Linked DNA regions of Flavisolibacter tropicus. The protein of the gene in region 1 binds, or shares a complex with, the protein of each later gene. Links are inferred from orthologs where the notes say so. Each region holds a gene or a part of one and is shown in the gene's direction. Other genes may lie near its edges.

Region 1 (16,325 bases):
GATCAAACACTCTAATAGAACAAAAGCACTCCACTAAAAGGGTGCTTTTTATTTACATTCTCCATGAATAATTATTAATTATTCATCACTGATTATTCATCATTCCTTGTTAAATATTCCTTCCCTTCAATCTGCAATCGCCAATCTAAAATCTGCAATCATGCCCTAGGGCCTGCACTTGCTAGTACTTTATTCCACATCCTTTAAAGGTCTTTCCATTATACTCCACCTTTATACTGTTAGGGTAGATATAATCACTCATGCCATCAGAGCAAAAACGGTTGTAGATGACAGCTTTAATGGAAGCCGAATCTAAAGAAGCAGTATAAACCAGTGAATCTTCAGTAGTGGACACGTTTACACTATCAAACTGCAGCGGTGTTGTCCATTCAGCCTGATGAAAAGCAAGATGCTCCTGCTGATTGATCTCCAGGTTCCAGAAAGGCTCATTGCCAATACCAAAAAATACGAGCCCTTCTTTGCCTTTCTTTTTCCAGGCATCATTATCAATAGCAGCGGTTACTTTTTGCATGCGCAGGCGCTTTCCATTTGGCAACAGGTAGTACAAAGTATCGCCCCCCCAGGTATAACGGGCTTTTACTACCTGGCCTTTATAGGCCCATACGGTGCTGCCGGCGGGATTAAAAGAACCGCTTGTTCTTACTATGCCCGAATGGCTTTCCGGGTCGGTTTCTTCCATTAAAAAGGTTTTGTTGCGTTCAAAATATACGGTTTGTTCTACCTCGGGGCAATTAACGCAGGGAACCTTTACACGGTAAAAACCAAGGGGAAGTTTGATAGCGGCGGGAGGAAGCACCTTGGCACTATATGCCTGGGCGGTATCAGTAGAAATGATGGTAGTGGTATCATTAACTTCAGTACCGTCGGGTTTGGCAGAGTCTTCTGTTAGCACACGGGGCTTGGCCGAATTGTTACAGCTAAGCAGGAAAGCAACAAGAACTATAAAACAACAGCGCATACAGGCACTCATAAAAAGCCTGTGCCAAGTAGGGGGAGAAAACCCTGTAAAATGAAAAAGCCCGTGTAGTAAACACGGGCCTCGATATAAATTAATTATAGAGCGGTTAATCCATCACTTTTATGCCGCTGGCAATGAATTGTACCTCTTTTTCAGAGCCTTTGATTTTTTTGATCTCGGCTTTGCTTTTGCCCGCATCTTCAGCAAAATGTTTACGCTTTTCCTCAGTTACTTCTTTCACACTGGCAGAGCCTTCCATCACTACTGTTTTGCCAACCAGGTCTTGCGGTAAAAAGAAAGCATGGTCTTTTGTTTTTACCATCAGCGTAGAGCCGTCGGCTTTGGCCACGCGGATCCAGCAACCCATGGCCTTACACACTTCTGTTACCTTGCCGGTTACTTTTCCATCATATACACCATTGTTCATTTTAGCCTGAATATCATTGGCGTTGATAGCATCACCAGCAGCTGCTATTTCGCTTCCATAAAGTACGCCTTTAGCAGCAGGCTTGATTTCGCTATTGTGGTCTTGTGCTTGTACGTGCAGCGTACCTAAAACAAGAAAAGAGAGCAGCAGCTTTTTCATAACAGTAAAGTTTAAGTGTAACAAAGATATAGAACTAAGGTGATGGCGGTAGTATAGGTTTAAGAAGAAAAGGTTAATAGGTTGGTATGTTCACAAGTTAACAAGGGTAAACCTCCAGGTACACTCGTCCTGTCAATGTAAATTTCAGCAGGTAAGCTATTACTATTTCTTTTTTGTTATTTTTAGTTTACGGTCAATTGTAGCTTTCGCTTCTTCTAGTGCCGGGTCTTGATTATATAGCGCAGGCACAGCCGCAAGGTCTAGTTCAATAGTGGGTTTATATAATTCACGTGGAGTGCCGTCAACATGATAGAGTTTCTCTACTGGAAAAGAGAAACCAATTTTGGTGTTGGGCATGCTGTACGAATAAATAGCGCCATTTAACCCGGCTAAGCGGGTACCAATGACAGTGGCGCGCTTTAAACCATCGAACGCAATGGTAATTCCCTCTCCTGCACTGCCCGTCCAATGGCTGCCTAAAACCACCAGCGGTTTACCGTAGTATTTACCCTTTCGCGGAGAAACAATCTCTATCCAGCTACGTTTGACACCATAGGCTCGTTCTTCTGCAGGGATTTCATGTTTTTGGTAAAACTGGTCTTTGTTCACAAACCAGCCTAAGATGGCACGTGCCACTGTGGTATTGCCGCCACTGGGTGTTTCGCGCAGGTCAAGAATCAGCGCTTTGGTATTGGCCATATTTGCCATTATGCTATCAAATGCTGCAATGAGCTCATTGTTGTACAGGCTGTTGTTGATTTTAATATAGCCAATATCATTGTTGATGGCACTGTTTACCAATGATGGATATTGAATATTTTCCAAAAGCATTTGCGGTGTGTCTGGGAAATAGTCGGTAACCTTATCCTTTTGTTTTAAGCTTAATTTCCTGGGTTGTATATGATTGCCAGCCAATGCTACTCGCAAGGCATAATTGAGCGCCTCCGGGTCTTCATTTTTCATTGTTTTAGGAAGAAAAGGTGCAATAGCTTGTTCTACTGCTACATCATTGATAGCCACCACTTCCATGCCTGCCGTAATGCCCGCCTTTTCCGCACCAAAACGGTGGCGCACTTCTAGAATGAGCGGCTTCCCCTTAACATAGGCAGCCCACACATCGGTACCAGAAGGCACTAGGCGACGGGAGTAAGGCGTGTTGGTGTTTAGAGAAGCATGGTCATCATAAAGCTCACGAAATACGGCTTCCAGCAAGAAGGTAAAGTCCCGGTTAGACTTTATGGTGTCCAACCCCTTTTCATAATGGGTTTTTACTGCATTCCAATTGGTTTGCTTTTTATCAAAATAGGCATAATCCTCGCGTAGCGTATTCCAGAAATAAGTAAAGTCTTCTTTGTATTCCTTAGTGTTTAATTTCTGAGCATGCAAGAAGCTGCTGGTTGCTAGGAGTATGGGGAAAAGGAAGACTCTCATGTTTACTTATTTGTTAGATAGGCAGTTAAGTCAACAAAATCGAATATTCAATGTGATAAAATTATTGCTAGGTATCTCGTGGATCAACAAAAGAAACCCCCTAACAAGCTGTGGTTATGGATGCGGGTTCCATTGAAATCTTTAAATCAGCCATCCTAAATCCCGCTAATGCCACTAATCTTAAAATCGCGGCCATCTTTCAGGTCTTACGGCTGTTTGCTTGAAGCGTGCAGCGTATAGCTTACAGCTCTCCTTTCACGTCTCACGATTACTCTCCATTCACCATTCACCAGCCAGCTCTTGCCGCGCGGCTCCCCCCTTTAGGGGCCGGGGGTGTGCTCGGCCTGCGCCACTCACTTCTTATACTTATGATTCAGCGTCTTCTCTTCGGCGCATAAGTCAACGATCTTGGCTATGCGATCCAGACGCGTTTTCTCCTGCTTGGCGGTAGTTACGTGTTCTATGTATTCTTTTTTGTAGCCATAGGTCAAGCCATCAAAGTATGCAGTTGCTTTTTTGTTAGCTTTTAGCGCTTTTTGCAGGTCTTCGGGTACATCAACTGTTTTATCGGTCACCACTCGTTTAAAACCTTTCTTATTTGCGGCTATGGATTCTTTGATATAAGTTGTTAGCGTCTTAGCATCAATCTCGCTGATATCGGTATACTTGATACTGCGGCTGAATTCATTATCAACACAATGGTTAAACAAACCCTTGGGGTCTTTCATGGCCGAACCATTGAAAAAGGTAAGCTTCACATGCTTTTGAAACGCACCATAGCCGCAAACCATTCCCTGGCTGCTGTAATGCGGTCCCCATTTCCATTCTTCAGCGATGGAAGCATCGGCTGCCAATGTAATGCGACGCAGCTCACAACAAATTTCTTTTGACCATTGGGGCAGGGACTCTATGTAGTCTAAAACGTTGTTGGTAGCGGATTTCATGGCAGATGGCATGTGCAGATTTTTGCCGCCAAAATACACAAAAAATAAACGGGTTCTTTAACCTATTTTTAAAGGGTTAAAGAACCGTTTTACTTCCTTATTTTTGCTAAAATCATTAGTTTTACACCTAATTAAAAATTCACGAATAAGGGGTCCGAAAGGGCTTTATTCACTTCACTATTCAACCAACAACAAATGTCAAATTCTGAAAAATTAAAGGCACTCAAACTTACCATGGACAAGATCGACAAGGACTTTGGTAAGGGTAGTGTAATGATGATGAACGAAAAAGGAGAGCACCAGCAGGAGGTGATTTCGACTGGCTCTATTGGACTGGATACAGCCTTAGGTATCGGTGGTTTGCCAAGAGGCCGTGTGATTGAGATCTACGGACCGGAAAGTTCTGGTAAAACAACCGTTGCCATACACGTGATCGCCGAAGCGCAAAAGAAAGGCGGGATGTGTGCCATTATCGATGCCGAGCATGCCTTTGATAGCAACTATGCGCAAAAGCTGGGTGTGGACATTGATAACTTATTGATCTCTCAGCCTGACTATGGTGAACAAGCGCTGGAAATTGCTGACCGTCTGATCCTTTCCGGAGCGTTGGATGTAGTAGTAATTGACTCTGTGGCTGCATTGGTGCCAAAAGGTGAATTGGAAGGTGAAATGGGTGATTCTAAAATGGGTCTTCAGGCTCGTTTGATGTCCCAGGCCCTGCGTAAACTAACCGCCACCATCAACAAAACAAACACCATCTGTATTTTTATCAACCAGTTGCGTGAAAAGATCGGTGTAATGTTCGGTAACCCTGAAACAACAACTGGTGGTAACGCCTTAAAGTTCTATGCTTCTGTACGTCTGGATATCCGTCGTATGAGCCAGATCAAAGATGGTGAAGAAGCTGTAGGTAACCGCGTAAAAGTGAAAGTGGTGAAAAACAAAGTAGCCCCTCCGTTCCGCCAGGCAGAATTTGATATCATCTTCGGTGAAGGTATCTCTAAGATTGGTGAGATCCTGGATATCGGTGTAGAAATGGGTATCGTAAACAAGAGCGGTAGCTGGTTTAGCTATAGCGACAACAAATTAGGTCAGGGCCGTGAAGCGGTGAAAAACTTACTGCAAGACAACAAGGAACTGGCTGACGAAATTGAAACAAAGATTCGCGAAAAGATTAAAGAGTTGCAAGCTTCGTAGTTGGTTGCGAATAGTTGTTAAACCCGATCCCGCTATCCCAAGATTCGTTGAGGGAAGCGGGATTTCTTTTGACCGCGGATTGGGATGATTAGTAGGATTAACAGGATTAGGAGGAGAATAGAACCAGGATTCTAGGGATAGAATAAGATTGGGAGGAAAAGAGATTAGCTAACGAGAGGATTGGGTAGTTAAAAAGTGTAAGAAGGTCAAGAAAAAGCTCGCAGTAAAGCGCTCACGTTTCACGAAGAGCTTATCAGAAGCAGGAGCCACTGTCCGGCATATCAGCGAAATCCATCTGAAATCCTCTAATCTGTGATAAACAAAAAGCCCCCACAACAGAGCGGGGACTTTTCGGTGCTATATAGATTTACTAGTTTAAAAAGGTTGGGATTGTTCTATGATAGGGTTGGTTTTTCAGGTAATATTTTTAGGTACTTGTTATAAAATACACAAAGACTTTGCCATAAACGCAAGTGTTTGATTTTCAGCGTATATTTTGGCGTTACTATAACGGTTTCGCTGTTTGTAAGCCCGGTGCAGCTAACTATTACACTAAAAACAAAACGCCTGAGCGGGGTGTTTGTTGTAGCGGTAATTGCTGTTTAACAAAACGATAAAGTGTAATTAGCATACGTATTGCAGCAGCGTCATTTATAAAATTTATTTCTGTCTCATGCCATTTAAACTTCATGCTCCATATAAACCGTCAGGCGATCAGCCTACGGCCATTAAAGAATTAACCGACGGCATATTGCGGGGTGACGAATACCAGGTATTGCTGGGGGTAACCGGTTCAGGCAAAACCTTTACCATGGCCAATGTCATTTCCAATTTACAGCGGCCTACCCTTGTGCTTACCCACAACAAAACACTGGTGGCTCAGCTGTACGGCGAATTCAAACAGTTCTTTCCAGACAATGCGGTAGAGTACTTTGTTTCTTACTACGACTACTACCAGCCGGAGGCCTACATGCCTACCACAGATACCTATATTGAAAAGGATCTGAACATTAATGAAGAGCTGGATAAGCTGCGTCTGCGTGCTACAACCAGCCTGCTTTCCGGCCGCAGAGATATTATTGTAGTAGCTTCTGTAAGCTGTATTTACGGTATGGGTAACCCTACCGATTTTGAAAGTGGGATCATCCGCATTGCCAAAGGAGACACCATGTCCCGGCAGGCCTTCCTGCATAACATGGTTAACTCCTTGTACAGCCGTACTACTATTGAGTTTACGCGTGGTACGTTTCGGGTAAAAGGTGATACCGTAGACATCAATCTGCCTTATGTGGACTATGGTTACCGGGTAACTTTCTTTGGCGATGAGATTGAAGAGATTGAAAGCATCGATGTGCAGAATGGCAAACGCATTGGCAAGCTGGACCACGCTGCCATCTTCCCGGCCAACCTATACTTGGCGCCCAAAGACATGCAGCAACAGATCCTTTACGAGATACAAGATGAAATGGCGGCACAGGTAGAGTATTTTAAAAGTATAGGCAAGTTCATTGAAGCCCAACGCATCAAAGAGCGCGTGGATTACGACCTGGAAATGATTCGTGAGCTGGGCTTTTGTAATGGTATAGAAAACTACTCGCGCTTCTTTGATAGGCGCAAACCTGGTACCCGGCCGTTCTGTTTGCTGGACTATTTCCCCAAAGACTTTGTATGCATGATCGATGAAAGCCACCAGACAGTGCCACAGGTGAGCGGTATGTATGGTGGTGACCGCAGTCGTAAGATGACATTGGTGGATTATGGTTTCCGCCTTCCTTCAGCGCTAGACAACCGTCCGCTTAACTTCCATGAGTTTGAAAATCTGCTGAACCAGGTGGTGTTTGTAAGTGCTACTCCGGGGGATTACGAGCTGGAACAAACAGGTGGTGTAGTGGTAGAACAGGTAGTACGACCAACGGGTCTGTTGGAACCTCCTATTGAAGTGCGTCCCAGTGTGAACCAGATTGATGACCTGCTGGACGAAATAGACAAGCGGGTAAAGAAAGGCGATCGTGTATTGGTGACAACCCTTACCAAACGTATGGCCGAGGAAATGGATAAATACCTGAAGCGGATCGATATCAAATCAAAATACATTCACTCTGACGTAGATACACTGGAGAGGATTGAAATATTGCGTGACCTGCGCTTAGGTGCTATAGACGTCCTGGTGGGTGTAAACCTGCTGAGGGAGGGCCTTGACTTACCTGAGGTATCGCTGGTAGCCATCTTGGATGCCGATAAAGAAGGCTTCCTGCGTAACGAACGTTCGCTGACCCAAACAGCCGGCCGGGCGGCGCGGAATGCAGAAGGTCTGGTGATTTTCTATGCTGATAAGATCACTGAAAGTATGCAGCGGACCATGGATGAAACGGACCGCCGCCGGGAAAAGCAGGTGGCTTATAACCAGAAACATGGCATTGTGCCCAAAACGGTTAGCAAGTCGAAAGAGCAGATCATGGCGCAAACTTCAGTATTGGATATCAAGGGCTATGATCCTGAATCGCCATATGCTTTAGATGAAATTCCAGTAACGAAGGCGGCTGAATCGGATGGTGAGTACACTACCATTCCACAACTGGAAAAAGCGATTAACAAGACTAAAAAGGAAATGGAAAAAGCTGCCCGGGATATGGACTTTATGGAAGCTGCTCGTCTGCGCGATGAGATGTTTTCGATGCAAAAAAGACTAGAGGGAATGAAGGCGTGATCGCATTACTCCTGTGAAAATTACGAAATATGAAACGCAAAATCACGCTACTGTATAAGAGTATTTGCTTAAATTAAGTAAATAGATCAGATTAGGCTTTTGCAGGGAAATAACGCATATTAGCTTAGCGGCTCCAAACTATGAACTACCTTATGCAAAAGCGTGTATACATGTTTTTCAACTTCTTTGCATTTAACCTGTTGTTTTTTGCATTGTATCTGAACTTCATTCATAAAGATGCTGTTGCGGCTATGCCGATGATCCCAACACCAGAAACAGTACACATCAGTAGTCCTGCGTCTCGCTTGGTTGTACCAGAAACTAAAGAGTCGATGGAAACACAAAAGACATCAAAGAAATTATCTCCTACGAAGGATGGAGCTGCTTTAAAGCAATCCATAAACTAATATAGAATATAATAGAAATGTCCAATGAAGAACCCTGCTGTCCGCAGGGTTTTTTTATGCCTGCCCTGTTTTTGGATGCGGCATTACCTAACTTCGTCGGCATGGAAAAAAAGCTGTTTTTGCTGGATGCTATGGCTCTTGTTTTTAGAGCTTATTATGCACTGATCCGCAATCCAAGAATTACCTCGAAAGGAAAAAATACAAATGCCCAGTTTGGGTTTACCAACACAATTATAGACCTGATCAAAAACCAGAAGCCAACCCATATGGCGGTGTGTTTTGAATCATCTACCCCCATTGAAAGAACCAATGATTATGCTGATTATAAAGCCAACCGTCAAGAGGCTCCTGAAGATCTTTCGGCTTCGATACCCGACATCCGTCGCATTTTACAAGGCCTGAATATACCCATGATTGACAGTGCCGGTTATGAAGCTGATGACGTGATTGGTACGCTGTGTAAGCAAGCCGAGAAGCTGGGTTACGAAGTTTTTATGGTAACCCCAGATAAAGACTATGGCCAGCTGGTAAGCGAAAACATAAAGATCTATAAACCTGGCTATCAAGGTGGCGAAGTAGAGATAATGGGGCCTAAAGAAGTGTGTGAAAAATGGTGTATTGAACGCGTAGAACAGGTAATTGATATCCTGGGTCTTATGGGTGATGCGATTGACAATATTCCAGGTGTAGCCGGTATTGGTCAAAAAACGGCCTGCAAGCTGATCACCGAGTACGGCTCGATGGAAAATATTTTAGCCAATGCCGATAACATTAAAGGAGCGTTGGGTGAAAAACTGAGAGCAGGTCGGGAAGACGCTATTATGTCTAAGCGCCTGGCCACCATTGTTACAACTGTACCGGTAGAATTCCATGAAGAAGATTTCCGCTTGAAGGAATGGAACAATGAGTTACTGAAAGAAGTGTTTAATGAATTAGAGTTTAAAACAATTGGCCGTCGTTTATTAGGCGACGACTTTGGCGAACCAGCCGCTGTGCGCAAGGCAGCTCCCGGTGTACAAACTGATTTGTTTGGCGGCGTGAGCGAAACTAGTGTTACTGTCGAAGAAACAGAAGAAGTAATTGTTGGACTTCCCACTAAAAATATCCACAACACATCTCATGAATACGAGCTGGTGGAAAGTGAAGGGGAAATGAAGTTATTGTTGGAGGCAATTCAACAACATAAAGTAGTGTCTTTTGATACGGAAACAACTTCCATCGATGCTAACGATGCCGAGCTGGTAGGATTGAGCTTTAGTGTAAAGGCTAACAGCGGCTGGTATGTTCCGGTGCCTCCTTCCAAAACAGAAGCAAAGGCTATCCTTGAAAAGTTTCAACCTTTCTTTAATGAAACGGATCGCACCTGGATTGGCCACAACATAAAGTACGATATGCTGGTGCTGAAATGGTATGGTGCAGAGATCAAAGGTCAATTGTTTGATACCATGCTGGCGCACTACTTAGTAGAACCAGATGGGAAACATAATATGGACTGGCTTAGTAACAAATACCTTGGCTACGAGCCCATTCACATTGAAGAACTGATTGGTAAGAAAGGAAAGAACCAAGGCAACATGCGCGATGTAGAACCAGCTAAAGTAAAGGACTACGCCGCTGAAGATGCCGATGTGACCTTCCAGTTCAAAGATGTTTTTTCGCCCCTCTTAAAGAAATACGATGTACAGCGTGTGTTTGATGAAGTAGAAGTGCCGCTGGTACCCGTACTAACGGATATGGAGTTTGAAGGGGTGCGGATCGATACCGGTTTCTTAAATGAATACTCCCGCCTGCTGGAAGAAGAAGCCCGCAAACATGAAGAGGCTGTGTATGAAGCCGCTGGTGTACGTTTTAACTTGGGTTCACCTAAACAATTGGGTGAAGTGCTTTTTGAAAAACTAAAGCTGGATCCCAAGGCCAAAAAAACAAAGACCGGTCAATACGCTACCGGCGAAGAAGTATTAAGCAAACTAGCTAATGAGCATTCTGTTGCAGCTGATATTTTGGCCTATAGAGAATATACTAAACTACGTTCTACCTATGTTGATGCATTGCCTTTGCTGATAAACAAAAAAACCAACCGTGTACATACCACGTTTGCGCAGGCCATTGCCGTAACGGGTCGTTTATCTTCTAATAATCCGAATCTGCAAAACATTCCCATTCGCACTGAACGTGGACGAGAAATTCGAAAGGCCTTTATTCCAAGAGATGAGAACCACATCCTGGTAAGCGCCGATTACTCACAGATAGAGCTACGCATTGTAGCCGCCATTAGTGGAGATCCGGCTATGAGTGAAGCCTTTTTACAAAATAAGGACATCCACACGGCTACAGCTGCGAAAGTGTATAAGATAGACGAAAGCGAAGTAACCAAAGACATGCGTCGCAAGGCCAAGAGTGTAAACTTTGGTATTGTATACGGACAAAGCGCGTTTGGTTTGGCCGAGAACCTGCAGATACCACGTGCAGAGGCTAAAGAGATCATTGACAACTATAAGATTGAGTTTGCCGGCGTAACCCGCTACATGGATGAGACGATCAACTTTGCGCGTGAGCACGGTTATGTACAAACGATTTTAGGACGCAAGCGTTGGTTGCGCGATATCAACTCTGCCAACTTCACAGTGCGGGGCTTAGCTGAACGCAACGCGATCAACTCCCCTATTCAAGGAACAGCAGCAGATATGATCAAATTGGCTATGGTACGTGTACACCAAGCCTTCAAAGAGCATGGCTTCAAATCGCGTATGGTACTGCAGGTACATGATGAATTGGTGTTTGATGTGGTTAAAGAAGAACTGGAAGCCATCAAGCCTGTGATTATAGAAAGTATGCAGTCGGCAATGACGCTGCCTAATAATATTCCGATCATTGCTGAAATAGGCGAAGGTATCAACTGGTTGGAGGCGCACTAGACCGCGGATTAATTGGATTAACAGGATTTCTGGATTTCAGATTTGGAATTTGTTTTTTGGGATTTTGAAATAAAAAAGGCTGTAGCAATTTGCTACAGCCTTTTTTATTTAAGTAAGTATTACTGAAAACTGTGTTTTATAATGGCTTTTCATTAGTAGTTAAAAAATGTTTTTTGCAACTCACTCGGTTATATATAGCAGTTATATACTATTCCAGTTTTAGTGAATTCTGACTGCTTTAGTGTTTTAAATTGGGGTAACAATTACTAAATCCTGATCTTAAGAATTATCGATACGTAATTCTTTTACCTACTGCTCTTATAGAGGTTTTAGGTAGTAATGTTTGTGTCAGTAATAGTAATCGGCATTAATCTTATACCCGTCAAATACATGGAAAACCAAAACAACAATGGCCCTGGCAACAATGCCAACAACCCCCTTTTTAATATTCTGGGTAACGCTTTAGCAAGCTCCCAAAAGTATGCAACAGAAAGCTCGGGTGTAGAAACCCGAAAGTGTTCTAACTGTGGTGCAGCCCGGCCCGAAGGCACGGATCTGAGCACGTGTGATTATTGCGGCTTTGAATTTTTCAAAACGGGCGAATAAGAGCCATTTCTTTTTCCAGCCATCATTCTTCAAACCTTGTTACTACAATGAATACTGCTTTTACAGAAGCCCAACAACGTTGGGAAACCTTTCTTTCTAAAATTGAAGAACGCTTTCACGAAACGCTTGGCCAGGCGGAAAGCATTTTACCACAGCTACTGGACTACCAGAACTTTGATACCATTCCCTTTGGTAACGCCTGGACAGGGATACACAATCAGGGGAGTGAGCTAATTAAAAAAATTAACGACACTTGGGAAGAAAAAGTGTCTAATACCTTTGAAGAAGTAAAAGAAACCGAAGAGGCAAAAGTGGAAGAAGCTGGCGAAAACCTGGATGAATTCTATACCAGTTTTTATAAACTGTATTATTTGGAACTGGATAAGGGAAGAGAGCGGGCGCACCACTTAAATAAAGCCCTAAAAGCTTATGAAGTGAGGACCTTTGCCGAGGCCGGTAGAAAACTACAGGTAAAAGCAAAGGAAATCCTATCCGGCAATTTTTCTTGTACACAATGCCGGGCGCCATTACCGGTTCAGCAAAACATATTCCGTTCATATTACCAGGCTTGTGAGTATTGCCAGACCATGAACACTTTTGAGCCGGGTACGATTGCACGCAACGTGGAGCACTTTGCCCTGCAACCTATAGCAGAAGAAAAAGCTCTGAAGGAATATTTTACCTACTGGGATCTGGAAAGTAAGTTCAAAGCACAACGTGAAGATGAACCTAAAGTTATTTCCGCAGAACAAGTACTCGAGGCTTATACAAAATATGTAGAGATCTACCTCAAAGCCCGTATTGAGATTATACCCGATTATGAAAAGAGGTATAAAAAAGACCGGGTTGCTAAAATAGAGCAGCTACGCAAATGGACTTTGTCGGATGAGTTTGCCCGTGATTTTGCATTCCTGTCAAAAGAAGATATTACCCATTTATTCAATCAAATAGCGGAGATGTATTTTGATGATGTCGACTTTGCACAAGCTCCGGAAAAAATACAGCTTACTCCATTAAAAGACCTTGGAGAATACTTGCAATATTTCGAGGAAGAAATTGAAGATGCTTTTGGCTTACGTATAGCAGATGCCGCTAGCAAAACGATCGGGCAGGCTATTGATTGGCTTTTTGAACAACGTGAACATATTCGATTGGGCTGGAGTGTGAGTAAAGACCTTGAGTGGTATGGCTGGTTTGACTATGATGATTATGATTGGGGTGATGAAGACGAGGATGATGAATAAACTTTTCTAATTAAACAACAATAACGATGTCATTATTCAATACTAAACAACTCCGCTCAGTGATCGAGTGGGTAGACCCGCATCCTGATACCTTGTTTGAACGTTGGACAGAGGATGGCGATGAAATCAAAAACGCTTCCAAACTAATTGTAGGCCCTGGTCAAGGTTGCATTTTCGTATATGAGGGACGGGTAGAAGGCTGCTTTACCGAAGAGGGAATCTATGATCTGAAAACCGCTAATATCCCACTGTGGACAACGGTGAAAAGTTTTATGTACAATTTCGAGTCAGTGCATAAGGTGGGAATTTTCTTTTTCCGAAAGGCCGATATCTTAAACAAGCGCTGGGGTACCCCTTCTCCTATCACGTATAATGATCCTAAGTATAAGTTTCCAGTAGGCTTGGGTGCCTTTGGTAATTTTTCCTTCCGCATTACGCAGCCTACAGACTTCTTCCGCAAGGTAGTGGCTGGTGAACATTACTACTCGGTGCGCGAGATTCAAAAAGTGTTGCTCTCCCGGATCACGCAGCCCATTTCTGATTATTTAGCCAATGCGTCCTTTGGTTACTCAGAAATTGATAAGCACCGTAATGCCATCGCAGAATTTTCCAGTGGCGCTGTCCGTTCCATTTTTGATGAACTGGGCTTTCAATTGATAGACTTCCGCATTGAGGGAACCAACTTCGATGAAGCCACCCAAGGCCGCATTGGAAAGATAGCAGATATGAGCGCAGAAGCACAAGCCTTAAAAGAGCTAGGTATTGACTATGTGCAGCACCAACAACTGCAGGCTATGCGTGATATGGCCAAAAACGAAGGACAGGGCAACATGGGCATGCAACTGGGTATGGGTATGCAAATGGCCAATATGTTCGGTAACATGATGGGCAGCACAATGCAGCAACCCTTTGGCCAACCACAGCCGTCCACGCCTCAACCAACGCCTGTAGCTCCTGCCGCTGAAGATCCTATGCAAAAGCTGGAGAAGCTGAAAAAGATGTTTGATCTGGGCCTGATCAACGAACAGGAATACGCATCTAAAAAACAAGATATCCTATCCACGTTATAATTAATTCAACCAACAACAAAAACAAGACGCTATGAGCTTTTTTAAAAAACTATTCGGGGCGGAAACGCAGATAAAGAAAACGAAGATGTAAAACCAAACGATTCATTTAAACCAGAGAATACTTACCAACAGTATGAAGAGGAAGAGGATGAAGATGTGGAGGAATATGAAGAAGAGGAATATGATGATAATGATGATGATTCAGACGATCACAAGAGTGGCCTTTTTGACACCTTGGCACCGGTGAACCCGGTTGGTAGCGGCAAGGCGGCGGGTGTAGGCGTGCCCGGTCAAGTTCCAGCGAATTACAACCCCGATAAAAACAATCCTATTTCCGTGTATCGCAATGTTGCGGGTTGTACACGCGATGATATCTGGGATTACATGATGACCATTGATTCCTGGAACTGGCAAAAGTATGATTACAAAACTTGGCCATGTGCTGATGAATCATTTCCAGACTTGGAAGAGGATAAAAAATATGACTTGTGGCCATACAAGAAAGACTTGACCAAAGCGCACTGGGTGGATCTAAACAACCAATTTAAATCAGGTGTAGAAAGAAAAGGCTTCTTGTTAGGCTTTGAAACACCTGACCAATATGTGGGCACGGATGCACAGAAGTGTATGTTGGAGTTTGAAGCGTTAGCAAAAGAAACAGATGAAGCGAAACTTCAGGCCGCCGGCTTTAAAAACCGCGATCATTTGTTGTATATCATCGAGTCTACTAAAAAGCAGATCAAGAAGGCCTATGCTGAAGCGCAGGCAGTCATTGATGAAACAACGGACAAGTTAAGCCAACAGATGAATGCCAATATTGATGCGGCTAAGGCAAGTGGATTGCTGGATCCAATTAAAGGCATCTCTATGGAAGATTGGGCGGCTGCCAATGCCAAGATAGCTAGTGGTATGCCACTGAACGATGTATTGAAAGTATTAGGCACCGAAAAACCCATTTGGGATGAAGCCTCCGCCGAGTGGATGGCCCGCATGTCGCAAGACACCACGTTTGCCATCAGCAAAGTCTATGGTGATGCCTTTACCAATTCCAACATCGGGAAGTTTGCCGGTGCTGCTGCGTCCACCGATTCTGCCAATAACCCGGTAGTAGAACAAGTAAAGAAGGATTTGGACCTCTATGTAAAGATCATGTGTCACCAAAACATCGGCAGCACCCAAGGGCTTGACGCCACCACTATATTAAAACAATACGGGCTATCCCTTGGTGATTGGGGTGTGATCAACGGCCATTGGTCGCCACAGCTAGGCAGTAATCTGGAGAATGCCATGAAAATGTCAGCGTTGATGGATAAGTACAACGCTGAATTTGCGGCTGCGGCACCTCCAAAGGCCGGCAGCGATATTGATTTCTAAACCACTTATAATCCAAGCTTTTATTTATAAACCAAAACCAAATTCTATGATTGGAGGATTAATTACAATTGCAGGCGGTTTATTAGCCGCTTCGGGATTTATTATCAGAAAGAAGCCCAATGCCCAGGAACTCATTGACAAAATTGCGCCTTACCAGGGATGGATCGGTATGGTGATGTTTGGCTGGGGGATCTGGGAGATCTTTGGCGCACTGCGATTAACCGAATGGTTGTCCAACGGTTTTGCATTGACATGGACCTTCTGGTTGTTATGCGGCATAGCCGACCTAGCCGTAGGTTTTATCCTTGGCTTTGGTCTGATCAGTACCTATGTGTTCCGGGGAAACACAGCGGCCATTGAAAAAGGAGAAGCTGTGCGCATGAAGCTGTTGAACTATCAGATACCGCTAGGTTTTCTGGCTATCATCATGGGCATCTTATATATTATCTATTAAGAACTGTATTGCCTATTAATTATTGAAAGGACGCGTTAAGCGTCCTTTTTGTTTTTACACAATTGTACATTGATGATAATTGCGCAAATGAATATGAGCACATAATAATAGGTTAACAAAGCAGAAGCTTACACCGGTATTCATAATTTAAAGACCTTTGTATCATTCGTGATTCTTAAGAAGGAGTTGAAAAATGCGCTGGGAGCAATACGTTTTATATGTTGAGCGAATCGGTAGCCGGTATTTCATGGTTGCGGGCATTTTCTTTTTGCTTTTCTACATATTGAGAATACAAAAGACGCGATATAAAAAGATACAAGCGCGTACACCTAAGCAAAGTGATTATGTGCGTGAGATAGGCTACTCCATGATCACCGTTGCCATTTTTGGATTGGTGGTGTTGGTGATGCT
Region 2 (16,338 bases), 180 kb from region 1 along the record:
TAGATGAGAATGACCGTGAAAATATACATGCACTCTTAAGAGAAGGTCGTACAGATCTTGATACCGGCTTTGCCGCCTCCTTACACGCCCTTTCTTCAGCTCGGCCATCTTTGGACAGCTTTCCCCTTAACGCATTAGAACCAACGTCCAATTACAAACTATATACTAGTCAATCTGCTCCAAAGGACAAATTACGCAGACTGGGAAGTATAAGTTTTTCTATGATAGGGTTCAATACCGCAAAAGATAAGGCCTGTGTTTATACTCGTTTTATTTGTGGTGGTTTATGTGGAACCGGGCAGATTCTCTTTTTCAACAAAAAAGAAGGTAGGTGGTTATTTGTGAAATCATGGGAAATGTGGATATCATAAAAGCTACTTTCCTAGATGTATCCAACATCGACTTTATATCTTCATTTTCCCCGACGAGTCACACTTCCTGGCATAAGTGTGTAGGCGCTAAGGCAAAGAGATTATAAAAGGATACCTTTTGCAACAAGAGGTATATTTTAGTATGTTGCCGTTAAAAAGCACCTCTCTCCTATTATTGCTAATGGTTAAGAAAGTACTTTATTCTTTATTGGCTTTGACAGCGCTCTTGGTTGCTTTTTATTTTTTCCAACCAATCAAAAAAGGGAAAGGTCTTGACACCACAACTAAGTATGATCTTGTAAAAGATTGGCCCAAATTGCCAAGTGATCTTAAACTTGGTAATCCCACAGGCATTGGCATAGACACTAACCAAAACATCGTCGTATTTCATAGAGCTGATAGTGAGTGGCCATTACTGGGCCGAATGCCTAATAAGCCCATTAAGAACAATACTATTTTGATCATTGACAAGGAAAGTGGGCAGCTGCGCGACAGCTGGGGCAGCAATTTATTTATAATGCCCCATGGATTGACCGTTGACAAGGAGAACCATATTTGGGTTACAGACGTAGGACTTCATCAGGTTTTTAAATTCAGCCATGATGGAAAACTATTGATGGTGCTTGGCGTGGCAGGAGTGGCAGGTAGTGATAGCCTGCATTTTAATAAGCCCACTGATATTGCTATTTCTAAGGATGGCTCATTCTATGTTAGTGATGGCTATGGAAACAACCGAATTGTAAAATTTTCTCCATCTGGTAACTATTTGCTTGAGTGGGGTAGAAAGGGCAATAAAGAAGGTGAATTTGATTTGCCACATGGACTTAGTCTGGACAACGATGGAAATGTGTACGTTGCGGATAGGGAAAACAACAGGATTCAAAAATTTAATTCATCGGGTCATTTTATCAAACAGTGGACCAACAATACCTTTGGCTCTATCTGCTCAGTATTCTTTGACTCAACCAAAGAAAAAGTATTTGCCATAGATGATTTTACCTTTTTGAAAATGAAACACCGTGGTTCAGACGTAATTATCATTGATACATCAGCAAAGGTTCAAACAAGATTTGGCCGAAGCGGCTTTTATCAGGGTCCTACTTCCTGGTACCACGATCTAACTGTTGATAAAGAAGGCTCCATTTATATTGGAGATATTTTAGGCAACACTATCCAGAAATTTAGAAGTGTCAGCAATTAATGAAAGGTAATATTAACTACGCGCTATCCTTAGTGTTTCTCCAAATTACAATCTCCAGCCAAGGTGAACTATAGTTTTATTTTACACTACATACAACTAAAGGAGGCAAATAATTATGATCGCAAGAATTTGGCACGGTAAAACAAGTATAGAAAATTTTGGTGCCTATACAGCGTTTTTAAAAAAGGTGGCAGTCTCTGACTACCAAAAGACAACGGGTTTTAAAGCACTATCCTTTTTAAGACAAATTAAAAATGGTGAGGGACACTTTACGCTCATCACCTATTGGGAGAACCTCGAGGTGATAAAAAACTTTGCAGGGCAAGATATTGAAAAAGCAAAGTATTATCCCGAGGACAATAATTACCTTTTAGAATTTGAAGAAACCGTTCAGCATTTTGAAGTATTTGCGTCATAGAAAACCGCACACGAAACTGGAGACCTTCTGCTATAATGGCTGACGAGTACATCAACATTTGAGGTATCGCTGCGGCTGATTACCTTTAAGTCTGGCAGCTGTTGGCAATCATTCTAAGACTACCCTTCCAGAGGATGTATTATAATGAACAATGAATGACTTGGATTACAAATTGATCAAGCCCAGCCAATCGCTTTCTGACTTTGTAGAAAGTTTTTGGCAGTTGCGCAACCCATCGGATAGCGACAAAGAAGTTGTGGTTTTACCTGACGGTAGAATTGATCTAATTTTCTCACAAGCTGCAACAGAGTCTTTCCAGGTTACACTTGTAGGAATAGGAACCCACCCCGATAAAGCCATGCTCGCCGCTAACACATTGATGTATGCTATCAGTTTTAAACCACTTGCTGCAGAATATATTTTTCAGGATACCATTGCTGGCTTGTTAGATAGAGCCGAACATTTACCTGCCAACTTTTGGAATTTTACAGCGGATGATCTGAACAGCTTTGACGTTTTCTGCAATAAAGCTTCTCAAAAGATCCAATCACTTTTGCCAACAGAAATAGACAATAGAAAGCAGGATCTTTTTGATCTTATTTATTCTTCAAATGGCGCACTCACGGTAAAAGAACTTTCTGAAAAAGTGTTTTGGAGCAGCCGGCAAATCAACCGGTATTTTAATCAGCAGTTCGGTATTTCATTAAAAGCCTACTGCAACATCATTCGCTTTCGCGCCTCCTTTCAACACATTAAGCAGGGTAAATTATTTCCTGAAGAAAACTTTACCGACCAATCGCATTTCATCAAAGAAGTTAAACGGTTGTCGGGTGTTTTACCCAAAGAACTCAAGCGAAATCCAAACGACCGATTTATACAATTTTCCACGCTCACTGAAAAATAGCTTTGTACCGTAAAGAAAAAGGTTACGGTATGTTGATACAGGATAAAAAAATAGCTATCGTTGGTGGTGGTCCGGGCGGATTGACATTAGCAAGACTCCTACAGCTAAAAGGAGCAGACGTGAAGGTATACGAACGGGATTATACTAAAGACGTTCGGGTGCAAGGAGCCACTCTTGACTTGCATGAAGAATCAGGATTGGAAGCACTTCGCAGGGCAGGTTTAATTGCAGCATTTTACGCCAACCATCGCCCCAATGCTGGCCGGTTGCGCATTTTAGACAAACAGGCAAACATTCACCTGGATGACCATACTTTGGAGAATGCCTATGCAGAAGATCGCCCAGAAATTGACAGAGCACCGCTGCGTACTATTTTGTTAGAATCATTACAACCCGACACTGTTATTTGGAATAGCCAGTTTGCTTCTATGCAACTGCAAGAGGATGGCTGGCAGTTACATTTTAAAAATGGAACAGCAGCTTATGCAGATATTGTAATTGCAGCCGATGGAGCTAACTCAAGGCTTCGCCCCTATATTACTTCCATCCAACCTATTTATTCAGGGATCACGATTGTTGAGGGCAATGTGTATGACGCAGAAAAAAACGCTCCTGTACTTTGGCAATTAGTCAACGGCGGAAAGCTATTTGCCTTTGGCGATAAACAATCTTTAATCTTAAGTGCAAAAGGAGAAGGCAGCATATCGTTTTACACTGGTTGCCTGGTGGAAGAGAACTGGGTAGAACAAAGCGGTATCGACTTCAATAACAAACAGCAGGTCTTTGCCTGGTTCAAAGAAGCATTTGGCTCATGGGATCCTATCTGGCAAGAGCTGTTTGACAGTAATGACATTTGGTTCATTCCCCGTCCGCAATATCATTTTCCATTAGACCAGCATTGGACAGCTTTGCCCAACCTGACGATGCTTGGCGATGCCGCGCACCGCATGCCACCCTATGCAGGGGAAGGTGTCAATATGGCTATGCAAGATGCATTTGAATTAGCTGAATGTTTGACAACTACTGCTTTTGAAAATAGTCAAACCGCCATAGCCCATTTTGAAAAACAAATGCTGAAAAGAGCTTCTGCTGTAACTCAATTTACGTTGGACAATACCGCATTGCTACATTCAAACGATGCCATAGCCAAAATGTTGGCAATCATGAGCGGGCAATAAAAAACACTAATTATCTTCAATCGCACTAAACAATAGTTATCGGTATCAGGTGTAAAGCGATACTTCAAATTATTCAATATGCCAGATAAGAATGAAAAAGAAAGACGTAAACAGTTGCTCAACGACCTAAGTAAAAAGGCTGAAGAGGAGTTTGAAAATAGCTTGCCTATGAGCAGAGACCATTTTAAAAAGCTATTTGACTATTTGGATACGGAACTAATTGACAAAGGCTGTGATGATACAAACTGTCTTACCAAATCATTTCTCGATAAAATTGGTGCCGCTAACACCGACGAAATTTTAGAGTGGTTAGCAGACAAAGGCGGTTACTGTGATTGTGAAATCTTAGCTAACGTAGAAGAACAATTTGAATGATATGTGAGCGGTAAAGGTTAGTTAGAGAATCAGAGTCTCTTTCCACGCCGAGTCTCCTTTGCCTGTCCTGTCTTATCCTGAAATAGGTTTACACTAAAACAAGTAAACTTATGCGATATGCTCCCCGCAACAAGGGTCAGTTTGTTCAGATATACTCAGAGGCTTTTCGCCGAAAAGTGATTGAAGAATATTTGAGCAGTAATGTATCGAAGATGTTTTTGCTGCGCAAGTATGGTATCAAGATGAAAAGCGGCATTCAACGCTGGATGAAGCTTTATGGTTATGAAGACCATAAACAGCCGGTAATGATTAAATTTAGTGCGGTAAGGTCTCATGCCTTAATTCGAAAAATGAACACGGGTAAAGCAAGCAAAAAACAATTAGAGGAAAAAATAAGAGAGCTGGAACGGCAGTTGGAGGATGAAAAGCTGCGCGCGGAAGCCTATGAGCGAATCATTGAAAAGGCGGAGAAAGACTTAAAGGTACCGATCCGAAAAAAGCCCAATACCAGGTAATCCGCGAAATGAAAGACAGTTATCCCTCCGTCAGCCTGGAGCGGCTCTGTTGGTTACTTGGTCTGACAAGACAGGCCTTTTATAAAAACACCAGGAACAGCCACCGTAAGCACAATACCCAGCAACTGGTGGTTGAGGAAGTAAAAACACTGAGAAGGGAACATCCGGCCATCGGCACCCGCAAACTGCACCAGCTCTTACAGGGCTTTTACCGGGCGCATGCTATCAAGATGGGACGGGATGCCCTGTTTTCTACTTTAAGTGAGCAGCGGCTTTTAATCAGAAGAAGAAAAAGAAGGGTTTCTACCACCCAGTCACACCATTGGTTAAAGAAATATGCTAACCTGGTTAAAGGCTGGCATCCCGCACTACCCGAACAACTGTGGGTAGCAGACATCACGTACGTGCCCTGTGGGCGGCAATATCTTTATTTAAGCCTTGTTACAGCTGCGTATTCTCATAAAATTATGGGCTACCACATAGCCGATACCCTGGAAGCTGTCCATTGCAAAAAAGCACTTCAAATGGCTCTTGCGGGCCGGTTGCATCCCAGGCATTCTTTAATCCACCATTCCGATAGAGGCATACAATATTGCCCTTCCTCTTATACAGGACTTTTAGGGCAGCATAACATACGCATCTCCATGACCGTGAGCGGGGATCCGCTGGACAATGCCATTGCCGAACGAATCAACGGCATCATCAAACATGAATACCTCAAACATTATGGGCCATCTAACCTGGAGCAGGCCACTGAATTACTCAAGCAAGTAGTAGAAAGCTATAATGAAAGAAGGCCGCACTTAAGTATACAAATGAATACTCCCAATAAAGTGCACGCACAAAAACTACAAGTAAACAGACAATGGAAAAAATCAAAAAGAACACCTACTATTGTAAACCAATCAACTCACCTGTAAACTTATTTTAGGACGAGACAGCCAAGTATAGGAGACTCGGCTAGAAAGAAAAAAAATGCTGACGATAATGAGTGGGCAGTGAAAACAAGCAGCAAACATGGCAGTTGTTTCAACACTAGTAGGTCTCCATTGTACAGCCTCTTATGAGAAGCGTCATTTTTGTTTGAAAAAGATGTGCAAACAACTCCAAACTCTAATAAATATTTAAGACTATAATCTGTTTTTGGAGTTTTATTTGATGCCTTTTTCATAAATATCAATTATGGCTGAGCAACGATTCCAACTTGTAGTTGATGGGGTACCATATGGTATAAAAGCAACACCATTTCAGTTCAATACTGAAACCCGGTACAAGGTATCATATGATGGAGAGGAGCATATTTTTACGTGGGATTCCAGTTTAGGGAGGTTAGCCCCAATTAATGACGACTCTTATACTATTCCTGTAAATGTAGAAGAGGCCATAGCACAACGGTTACAATCTATCAGCCGCGGCTAAAAGTCAATTGCTAAGACTTACCTTATATCTTATTTGCTAACAGATATGGTATAAGGTAAGTTTTGTTGTTTCTATATAATGCATTCCATTAATACAACATTCTTCCTAAGTAGGCAATGCCTCACAACTTTTCCCCAAAACAGATTCATTATTTTAAGATAGGAGTTACACATCCACTTATCTTAAAAATTAACTACTCAATTTTTTAGCAATCCGTCCGGCTCAGCGTACCTTCGCCGGATGCAAGATTACCTGAAGGGACTGAACGAGCGTCAGCGCGACGCCGTGACCAGCACAGAAGGCCCGCTGATGATTGTTGCCGGCGCGGGCAGTGGAAAAACCAAAGTACTTACCACCCGGATTGCTCACTTGATGGCCAAGGGCGTAGATGCCTTTAATATATTGTCGCTCACCTTTACCAATAAGGCGGCTGCCGAAATGAAAGAGCGGGTAGAACACATCCTGGCCAACCGCGAGGCCCGCAACCTTTATATTGGCACATTTCACTCCGTGTTTGCCCGTATTCTGCGCGCAGAAGCACACCGCATTGGTTACCCCAACTCGTTTACCATATACGATACCGACGATGCCAAGAGCGTGGTAAAAACGGTAACCCAGGAACTGAACCTGGACGTACAGCACTATAAACCCAACGCTGTTTATAATCGTATTTCCGGCGCCAAGAACGGCCTGGTAACGGCAGGGGAATACAAAAACGACTACCACATTCAGCAGGAGGACATGCGGGCCAACCGCCCCATGATCGGCCATATATATGAGGCCTACCAGAAGCGCTGCTTTAAAAACGGCGCTATGGACTTTGACGACCTGTTGTTCAAGTTCTATGAGTTGTTGAAAACCACTCCGGAAGTATTGCACAAGTACCAGCACAAGTTCAAGTATATAATGATCGATGAGTACCAGGATACTAACCCGGCCCAGTACGAGATCATTAAATTATTAGCCGCCGCACATGAAAATGTGTGCGTGGTGGGTGACGATGCCCAGAGTATCTATGCCTTCCGTGGCGCTACCATTCAAAACATCCTGCAGTTTCAGCAGGACTACACTGATGCCAAGGTGATCAAGCTGGAACAGAACTACCGCAGTACCCAAAGCATTCTGACGGTGGCCAACGAGATTATTAAGAACAATAAGGGACAGATCCCTAAAACCCTCTTTACCGAAAACGCTGCTGGTGAAAAGATCCGCCTGGTGCGCACCATGAGCGATAATGAAGAGGGTAAGTTCATTGCCGATGCCATCCTGGAGCAGAAGCTACGCAACCATTTTAAGAACAAAGAGTTCGCTCTGCTTTACAGAACCAACGCCCAGAGCCGGGCCTTTGAAGAAAGCCTGCGTCGCCACAATATTCCCTACACCATTTTTGGCGGTATCTCTTTCTATCAACGCAAGGAGATCAAGGACTTTATTGCCTACCTGCGACTGGTGGTGAACCCTAAGGATGAAGAAGCACTGAAGCGTATTATCAACTACCCGGTACGTGGTATTGGTAAAACCTCGGTAGACCGCGCGGTGCTGGCTGCCAACGAGGGTAATATCTCTATGTGGGAAGTGCTGGAGGCCGCTCCCATGTTTGGTTTTAAAGCCGGCACGCTACAGGCCATTGAAGAATTTGTGCTGATGATCCGCAGCTTTAAAAGCATGCTGGAAACAAAGAACGCCTACGATATTGCTTTCCATGTGGGTAAGCAAACCGGTTTTGTAAAAGAGCTGTTTAACGATAAGAGTACGGAAGGTGTACAACGCTACGAGAACGTACAGGAATTGCTGAACTCTATTAAAGAGTTTACCGAAACGCCAATGAGTGAAGAGAGCGGTGAGGTGGGTGATAAAGGCCTGGCGGCTTACCTGCAGCAGATTGTACTGCTTACCGATGCTGACCAGAAAGATCCTGACGCGGATACGGTAAAACTCATGACCATCCACGCTGCCAAAGGACTAGAGTTCCCGGTGGTGTTTGTAGGTGGTTTGGAAGAAGGGCTGTTCCCCAACGCCATGAGCCTTAACACGCGCGAGGAGTTGGAAGAAGAACGCCGCCTGTTCTATGTGGCCGTTACGCGCGCTAAAACACGCCTGTATCTAACGTACGCTAATACGCGCTACCGCTTTGGCCAACTGATTCAAAGCGACAGTAGCCGCTTTATTACCGAGATTCCTGAAACGCATATTGATGTAAGCTTTGCTGGCGGTGGTGTAAAGAACCAGAAATCATCCAGCTGGGGTCAGGGCAATGCCTTTGAGCGCATGCAGCGTGGCTTTGGCGGCAATAGTAGCGCTCCTGAAAAAACAGCGGTATCTACTTTGGTGAGCAACAACAAGCCCAAAGAAGTAGCCCATACCGCATCAGCCAATTTTGTTCCCAGCGATCCTGCTACATTGAAAGAAGGCATGCGCGTAGAGCATCAGAAGTTTGGCTTTGGCGAAGTGTTGAAGCTGGAAGGCTCCAGCCACAACCCGGTAGCTACTATTAAGTTTGAGCAAAACGGTGAAAAGAAGATCATGCTGAATTATGCTAAGCTGATGATTGTTAGTTAAGTCATTGGGGCAATGGTCATTAGTCATTGTGATATAAACGAAAAGCTCTGCGTGATGCAGAGCTTTTCGTTTGGTTAAGCTTGGGGCAGTAAAGGTTTAGCTATACTTATAACTCCAAGGTCACATCGCCATACATTGGCGATCCTGTGCAGGTAAGGATCAACCCTTTAGCCAGATCCTTTTCTGTTAGTACTTCATTATATGACATCCACACCTGGCCTTTCTTGCAATGAGCCACACAGTTGCCACATTGCCCTGATCGACAGCTATAGGGCAATGCATAACCAGCAGCTTCGGCAGCACTCAGTATAGTTTGTGGATAGCCTGCCGGGAACTGTATCTGTTGCTGGTTCCAGTAGATCGTAACCTGGTGAACGCCTTTGTCAGGCGGCTCTATTTTATGCGGCGTCTTTGTGTGTATGATAAAGTTTTCGCGCTTGATCTGCTCTTTAGGAACATTGTGCTCTTGTAAAATATAGGTGCACATGCGCATATAGGCTTCAGGGCCACAGATATAGAACAACACTTCATTTATAGCTACAGTTACATGTTGCTCTAACAATTGTAAAAATAAATCGCGATGAAGGCGTGCCCGGTTTAGGTTGGGTGCATTACTGTATAGAAATTCAATGGTAACCTGTTTGGGGTGTTGTTGTGCCAGCTGTTCCAGCTCATGGCGAAAGAGCGCTTTTTCAGTAGACGAATTGCTATAGATCAACACTATATGTAAGTGGGGGTGCTTATACAATACCGTTTTTATCAACGAGTAAATAGGTGTAATGCCACTGCCAGCGGCCAGAAAGAAAAGCTGCTTAAGAGAAGATACATCTTCCGGAAGTGTAAAAAAGCCTCCTGAACCTGTGGTCAGCCAGGTATCAAAGGGTTGAGCCAGATCTACCAGTTTACGGGAAAACAATCCATTTTCTATACGTTTTACACCTATGGTCAGCGGCTCATTTAATTCTGGTGAAGAAGTAATGGAGTACGAGCGACGCACTTCTTCAGCACCCACATAATCTACCAGTGTCAGGTATTGCCCTGACCGGTAAGGAAGGGCTTCCTTAGTGGCAAACGAAATGGTTTTAAACCCCTTGACCTCTTCTTTGATGGCTGTAATGGTAATGGTCTTATATAGAGGTGTAGGGGTTGGTTGCATAAACTTGTTCCTTCAATAATTTATCCAAATCCTGTTACACTAATATAGTTGTTATGGTAAAACTGGTGAAAGTCACTGAGTAGATGTCCAATAGCTGATAGATATTGGATATCAGTACGGAGTCTAACAAGCATTATATTATTTGTAGTCAGCGGGGGGCGCTACGCGCAATGGCCCGGCAGTGAAGAATCCGCTTAGGCCATAGAATAAGACAACATTTAGTTATTGATTTGTTCTAGTTTTCATTGATTCTCAATTCTAACTTGAACAAGCAGTTGCGTATATTTATTGTAGTACGCAACTTTGTGAATTACCTGTATGAAACTTCTGCTTCTCTTCTTTACACTGTTATTGAGCTTGTATTTAAATGCACAAAGTGATGATTTGGGCTTTGAAGTTGTGCCGCCTAAAGATGTTCAGGCTTATAGCATTTATTGGTATCCAACCAGTCACCAAGTAAAAGACCAACGTCTCCCCTTCAAAGTGCTCGAGAAAAAAGTGGAGCTTGTTCAGGGGCGTGAAAAGAAAATAACCAAGTGGGTGGAAGGTAAAGTCTTTTCTGTACAAACCAACTATTATCAGGACACTCTGCTGGTGAAAAGTATTACAAAGTACCCAAAGGCAACCGAGGTTTATTATTACTATTATGACAGCCTTAGCAAAGACCCTATAGGGGTAAAAGGCTATGAAAATAAAACGCTGGTTTACCAACAAAGCGCGATACGGCGTAAAGACACCTTGGAAGTAAGAACCGTCTATTCCTCTGATTTGATAAAGGCCAAAGAGTGCGAGTTGATTTATTATTCATTCGATAGTCTTACCAAAACCACCATTGGTTGCCTTGCCCACCAGCCAGATATGAATTACCAAATTGAACGATATAATGCTCCTAACGTTTTGAGGGAAAGAATCGACTCCTCTGCAAAAACGTACCGAGTCACTAAAAACTTTTATGATTCGTTTGGGCGATTAAAAGAAGTGAAGTGGTACGAGGATACTGCTCTAACTAACCTCTTTGAATATAGCTACCGCTCTTTAGAGACCTTCCTTTTGCATTATAACATTTATTCGAATAAAGACACAGTGCTTTCAGGCCAAAACGTAAAGCGTTTTGATGAACGAGGAAATCTTGTTAATGAAGAAAGTCTGGAATACGACAAAGAAGAATTCAGCCATGAAAAATCCATTCCAAGAAGCAGTAGAAAGCAGAAGCAGTTCTATACGAATGGACGGCTAGTGCGGGTTGAATTTTATGATAATAGTGAAAAGAATAAAACCTTTGAAATTGTGTATCACTAGATAACAACAAAAGGCCAGCGGACAACCTTTAATCTGGCGCAAGTACGCCCGGTTGCTCAGCCTAGACTGCATACTTTCGCCAGATAGAAAATAGCAAACAAAACAAAAGGCAGCTGTTTGGCTGCCTCTACGTAATAGACTCTTATAATTTATCTTTTACTTCCCCTGTTTCACCCATTGAATGGCGCGCTGTAACACTTCGTCTTCATTAGTAGCCGCATTCTGTTTTACATAGATATTAGGCAATACAGGATTCATGTCATTTTTATCACCATTGGGGCGCAGAAACTGTTTGGAAGATGTCATACAAGACATACCTGTTTGCGGCAACTTAATTGGGAAGATATCACCATAATCATTGGGGGCTTCTCCAGACATCTCGCCTATTAATGTAGCTAGCTTGTAATCCATAACAGTAGCGGCCAGCATGTTGGCACTGGAAAAAGTATGGTTGCCGATGAGGAAACATACTTTGCCTTTATAACGCAAGCCATTGTATTCGGGCTTTTCAGGAGCATTGTCTCCTCCGGTTAAAAACTCACCATTCTTCCTTTCGGTGTAATGGGTCATGCTGGCTTGATGGGCCGAATCCATTTTACCAATATAGTTTTTATACTCCTGGCTGATTTTCCATACTACGCCACCACTCATTCTATAGGGCTTATCGGTTATGTGTTGCAGGAGGTTATCTCCCAATTCAGAATCGCCTCCTCCATTTTCACGCAGGTCAACGATAAGGCCGTTAACAGGTTGTTGTTGTATAGCAGTAAATGTTTTAAGCAGAAAAGTATCAAATGTCTGTTTGTACATCCGGTCCATGTCCCGGAAATTCAAGTACCCAATATTATTCTCCAGGCGCTCAAATGTAAATGGAATTTTTACAGGTTGGTTTCCTCGAGCTGCCTGCATAAGTGCCTGAAGCGGCAACCCTTCCAGGCGGGCTTTTTTCCTCTCCTTACCGTTAACGTATTCTACATCAAATGGCGCTCTTACGCCATCGCGGTACAGGTCAATCATCAATGCCTCTATTACCAGGGCTTGTCGCCATTGGGGCAGGCCGCCATAATAACCTGTCATGCGGTTTACCAGGCTGTCTACACGGTGCCCATTAATCTTTATTACACGATCACCTGCTTGTAAGGTGGCATTGGGGGAATAATCCTTTTTTACGACCAGGTATTGACCATCAAACGATTCCATCATCACAGCAAACACCGGCTTCTTGGCCTCGTTTATATCGTAGACAAATTCCAATGAGTTCCGAAACGTTGTGTGGCCTTCATTAATAGCAGCAATCATTTTTACAAAGGAGGGCCGTGCTTCATCGCGCGTCATACTGTCTTTTAACGCAGCTACGATGCTGTCTTTCAATTTACTGTATTGTTCTTTGGAAATACTGTGATACAGATTGGGATGGGCATTTTCCATAGCGTGCACCATAAAAGCAAGATCTGCTTCTATTTGTTGTTTACTAAACCGTTGTCCATAACCTTGTGGCAGTGTATCAACCCTTTTACCCTCAAAGGCAAAACCAGGTAACATTAGTAATAAAAAGGGGAGCAGTAGTAAGGTTTTCATTTGTCTGTATTGTCGTGTTATATTTTATTATTATACAAAGTTCCTTTCCTTAATTCTGGCATGAAAGCACTAATTGATCAATTGGGTAAAGTGTGACCTGAATTGGTTAAGTAATCGCTGCAGCCAGCCGAACAATTGATTATACGTAATGAGTTCTTCTTTTGTTACAAATTAAACCTTTGCTGGCAAGTGCAGTCTGAGTGAACTTTTCGTAAAAAAAGCGCATGTTAACTAACGTTAAAAAAAGTTTACTCATCGATTAAACTTTATGCTTCATCGTGCATCTATGAACAAACGAAACCTTTAAAAAAATTAACTTATGAAGACGATGAAACAAACCGCGTTAGTTATTCTTGCCTCTTTTGGTGCTACCGTATCTTTTGCTCAAGTAGGCTTAGGTGTGGCCGGTAATGCCGGTGCCTCCGTAACAAAAACCGTGAACGTAGGCAACACGGCCGGTGCGGCTACCAGAGCAGCTGCACGAGCAACAACCAGCGCTGCTGCTAGTACAAAAAGCGCTGTATCGGCTACTGCCAGTAAAACCGCAGAAATCAAAGGAAGCACACAAGCCGCAACAACTGCTGTAGTAGACAAGAGCGTAAAAACTGTTACTAACGTTAAGGAAACAGCGAAATCAGCTGCCGATGTAAACACCAATGCCCGTATTAACTCGCAGGCCGATGCGAAAGCATCTGAACAAGCAAAGGCACACGCCAATGAAAACTCCGCTGTGTTTGGTACAAAAGCCGATGGTTCTCTTTCAACTGATGTAGATGCAGGCGTAAAAGTAAATGGCAAATCGGCGCTGGATAAAACAGAAGATGTGGCTAATCAAACCACGCAGGAAGTAAAGGCGAAAAAAGATGCAACTGTTTCTACATCTGCTGATGTAAAAGCTAAAACAGAAAAGAAAGTACGCACCGATGCAGAACGTGCCGAACGAAAAGCCGCTCGTATAGAAGCTAAAGGTAAAGCAGAAGCTCGCGCTAAATCACAAGCCGCTTTACACGCCAGCGATGAAGCGAAAGAACATGCTAATGATAATTCTGCTGTATTAAGCACTACGTCTGAAACGGCTGTAAAGAATAAAGTAAAGGCTGATAAAAGCGGTGCATCTGCCAATGGCGAATTAAAAACGCAAGCCAAGGTTAAGAAAGGCTAATCGTGAGATGTGAGTTAGTTCACAGACCACAGTCGACGGTCCACAGTTAGGACAAACACACTCCATTTTAGCACGTGCCATTTTTATTCTCAGAAACGTATTACAAGTAATACCGCAGTAAAGCAACAAACCACTATCTGTATCCGTATGGGTAGTGGTTTCTTTTTAAAACTTACAGACTTGACCATATGAAACGTATTCTTACTTTTTTATTCCTGGCCACCCTTATCCATACCGCCTTTGCCCAAGACAGCACTCAAAAGTCAAAGCCCCAATTCAAACTAAGCATGAACTATAATAGCGGGCTCAACTATTTTGGCCGTACAGATAGTTTAAAAAGCACAGGACTGTTTCCTATGGCCGAGTTCTGGATCAATTCTAACTTTTACGTTAATGCTGCTCCCATTTTTGTCAACAATGCCCTTCAAAAAATGGATTATGCCGGTACAGTTGCAACGGTGGGTTACCAGCATTTAAGTGAAAAATGGCTGACCAGCCTGAATGTGATCAAACCTTTTTATAAGCCCACCGCCGAGTTAGTGCAGTCGGCTTTAAAAGCTCAGACCAACCTGAGTTTTACCCGCTTAAATAAAGTGGCTAACATTACGGTAGGTGCTGATGCCAAGTTCAGCGATAAAGTAGACTTTGGCGCTACTGCTGGTCTGGATCATATTTTCCGTATTCAAAATGATGATAACAGTGTGCTGATTTTTGACCCCGCTTTTTACACCTATGCCGGTACACAACAATTTAGCCGCACCTATACCCGCAAGCAAGGCGGCCTACCATTGCCAGGCCGCAGCCGTGAGGAGCAGGTTACTGAAACCGGCACTCAGTTTAACGTGCTGGCCTACGAGGTTTCCATTCCAGTGATTTTTGCTAAGAACAAAATCATGCTGATAGCTTCACCATCTTATATCTTGCCTCAAAACCTAATTACGGTGCCTAACCGGCCAGATTTGAGTGAAAGGGGAAAAAACATGTTTTATACGACCCTTAGTGTGAAGTATACCTTTTAGGGCGGCCCCCTGTCCCCCGAAGGGTAAGGCCCTCCTAAATCCTCCCCGAAGGGAGGACTTAGCTGCCGTACAGCACCAGAAGATTATAGAGTATTATATAACAAAAGTACTCCCTCAAGTGGAGTGCTTTTCTATTTATGGATCTATTTGTAAAAGTAGCGTCTCGTTGAAAAGCCAGGCGCTGTGTCTTGGGTCTCCTCCCCTTCGGGAGGCCGGGTGGGGCCTTACCCTTCGGGGGACAGGGGGCCGCCTTTTCCTAAAATCCTCACAGTTTTCTGATTCGGTGCATCACCTTGGCCCGAGTTTAGTAAATTTGCTCTTCAAACAGTGTTTTATGATCAAAACAGGAAACCCCGTTATCAGCATATATACCGAGATGACACCTAATCCAGAGACCATGAAGTTTGTGGCCAACAAACTATTGTATCCTGGAAAAAGCATTGATTTTGCCGATGTAGAAAGCGCTAAGCCTTCTCCTTTGGCTATTGAGTTGTTTGGCTTTCCCTTCATTCGCTCCGTGTTTATTGCGTCTAACTTTGTAACGCTAACCAAAACTCCGGAAACTGATTGGGATGATGTAATTCCTTCTATTCGCCAGTTTTTGAAAGAATACCTGGAAGAGATGAAGCCGATCATCAACGAAGACGAAGTAGCAACTATCAAACAAGAAAGCAGTAACGTGGTGGCTGCAGATGATGATGACGTGGTAAAACGCGTAAAAGAATTATTAGAGAACTATGTTAAGCCTGCTGTAGAAATGGACGGTGGCGCTATACAGTTCAAAAGCTATAACGACGGTGTGGTAAACCTGATGCTACAGGGAAGCTGCAGTGGCTGTCCTTCTTCTATGATCACGCTGAAAGCCGGTATTGAAGGCATGATGAAGCGTATGATCCCAGAAGTAAAAGAGGTGGTGGCTGAAGCCGAGTAATTCAGAACTAGGATTTTTAGGATTTAATAGATTTTTAGGAGAGCGACCCCATGGGTCGCTCTCTTTTTGTTTTCCTCCAGCAGTAACTTTAATCGATGAGGTGGATTTGTTTTAGTGTACTATCTATTTTCTTTTTTTCATCCTGTGGCATGCAGTATCACATGGCAAAGAGTGAAGCCGAAGATATTGACAGCAGTTATGTATATACATTGCCTTATCCGGAAGGCTCCAAGCGCCTGTTGATACAGGGTTA

The links.
Region 2: the proteins of uvrB (region 1) and SY85_RS16310 are in contact, whole or in part, in a crystal structure (PDB 7EGT), measured with the Thermus thermophilus proteins. The link is inferred for Flavisolibacter tropicus from one-to-one orthologs. Residues at the interface, in WP_096411307.1 of Thermus thermophilus: Glu23, Leu25, Arg26, Asp27, Gly28, Glu29, Arg30, Phe31, Arg55, Glu326, Asp327, Phe328, Glu379, Ser382, Gln383, His398, Gly400, Arg401; in WP_096412145.1 of Thermus thermophilus: His654, Arg656, Phe657, Gln666, Asp668, Glu669, Lys680, Arg681, Leu682, Ser683, Lys685, Tyr686, Ala687.

What each region holds. Positions count from the first base shown.
Region 1 is NZ_CP011390.1:3,672,649-3,688,973, reverse strand. The notes cover bases 5,363-8,327. They hold uvrB (excinuclease ABC subunit UvrB), read left to right. Parts: upstream 5,363-5,810; coding sequence 5,811-7,844; downstream 7,845-8,327. Other genes in these bases: SY85_RS15525 (hypothetical protein), read left to right, coding at 7,997-8,251; SY85_RS26125 (hypothetical protein), read left to right, coding at 5,615-5,743. Outside these bases: SY85_RS15555 (copper resistance protein NlpE N-terminal domain-containing protein), read right to left, coding at 182-913; SY85_RS15550 (DUF4920 domain-containing protein), read right to left, coding at 1,086-1,565; SY85_RS15545 (S41 family peptidase), read right to left, coding at 1,728-2,996; SY85_RS15540 (YdeI/OmpD-associated family protein), read right to left, coding at 3,350-3,952; recombinase RecA, read left to right, coding at 4,136-5,137; polA (DNA polymerase I), read left to right, coding at 8,353-11,166; SY85_RS15515 (hypothetical protein), read left to right, coding at 11,557-11,772; SY85_RS15510 (hypothetical protein), read left to right, coding at 11,820-13,016; SY85_RS15505 (SPFH domain-containing protein), read left to right, coding at 13,043-14,086; SY85_RS15500 (DUF6620 family protein), read left to right, coding at 14,243-15,460; SY85_RS15495 (hypothetical protein), read left to right, coding at 15,507-15,914; SY85_RS15490 (sterol desaturase family protein), read left to right, coding at 16,108-16,325. UniProt on the Escherichia coli protein: The UvrABC repair system catalyzes the recognition and processing of DNA lesions. A damage recognition complex composed of 2 UvrA and 2 UvrB subunits scans DNA for abnormalities.
Region 2 is NZ_CP011390.1:3,849,336-3,865,673, reverse strand. The notes cover bases 6,303-9,280. They hold SY85_RS16310 (ATP-dependent helicase), read left to right. Parts: upstream 6,303-6,621; coding sequence 6,622-8,940; downstream 8,941-9,280. Other genes in these bases: SY85_RS16305 (ferredoxin--NADP reductase), read right to left, coding at 9,047-9,280; SY85_RS16315 (hypothetical protein), read left to right, coding at 6,303-6,381. Outside these bases: SY85_RS16355 (hypothetical protein), read left to right, coding at 1-371; SY85_RS16350 (peptidyl-alpha-hydroxyglycine alpha-amidating lyase family protein), read left to right, coding at 553-1,572; SY85_RS16345 (hypothetical protein), read left to right, coding at 1,688-1,990; SY85_RS16340 (helix-turn-helix domain-containing protein), read left to right, coding at 2,142-2,894; SY85_RS16335 (FAD-dependent oxidoreductase), read left to right, coding at 2,897-4,072; SY85_RS16330 (DUF2695 domain-containing protein), read left to right, coding at 4,151-4,447; SY85_RS16325 (hypothetical protein), read left to right, coding at 4,558-4,962; SY85_RS16320 (IS3 family transposase), read left to right, coding at 4,971-5,882; more of SY85_RS16315, read left to right, coding at 6,145-6,302; more of SY85_RS16305, read right to left, coding at 9,281-10,096; SY85_RS16300 (hypothetical protein), read left to right, coding at 10,415-11,395; SY85_RS16295 (S41 family peptidase), read right to left, coding at 11,552-12,973; SY85_RS16290 (hypothetical protein), read left to right, coding at 13,293-14,135; SY85_RS16285 (hypothetical protein), read left to right, coding at 14,324-15,154; SY85_RS16280 (NifU family protein), read left to right, coding at 15,489-16,085; SY85_RS16275 (M23 family metallopeptidase), read left to right, coding at 16,247-16,338. UniProt on the Escherichia coli protein: A helicase with DNA-dependent ATPase activity. Unwinds DNA duplexes with 3'-5' polarity. Translocates on single-stranded DNA with 3'-5' polarity. Initiates unwinding more efficiently from a nicked substrate than double-stranded DNA.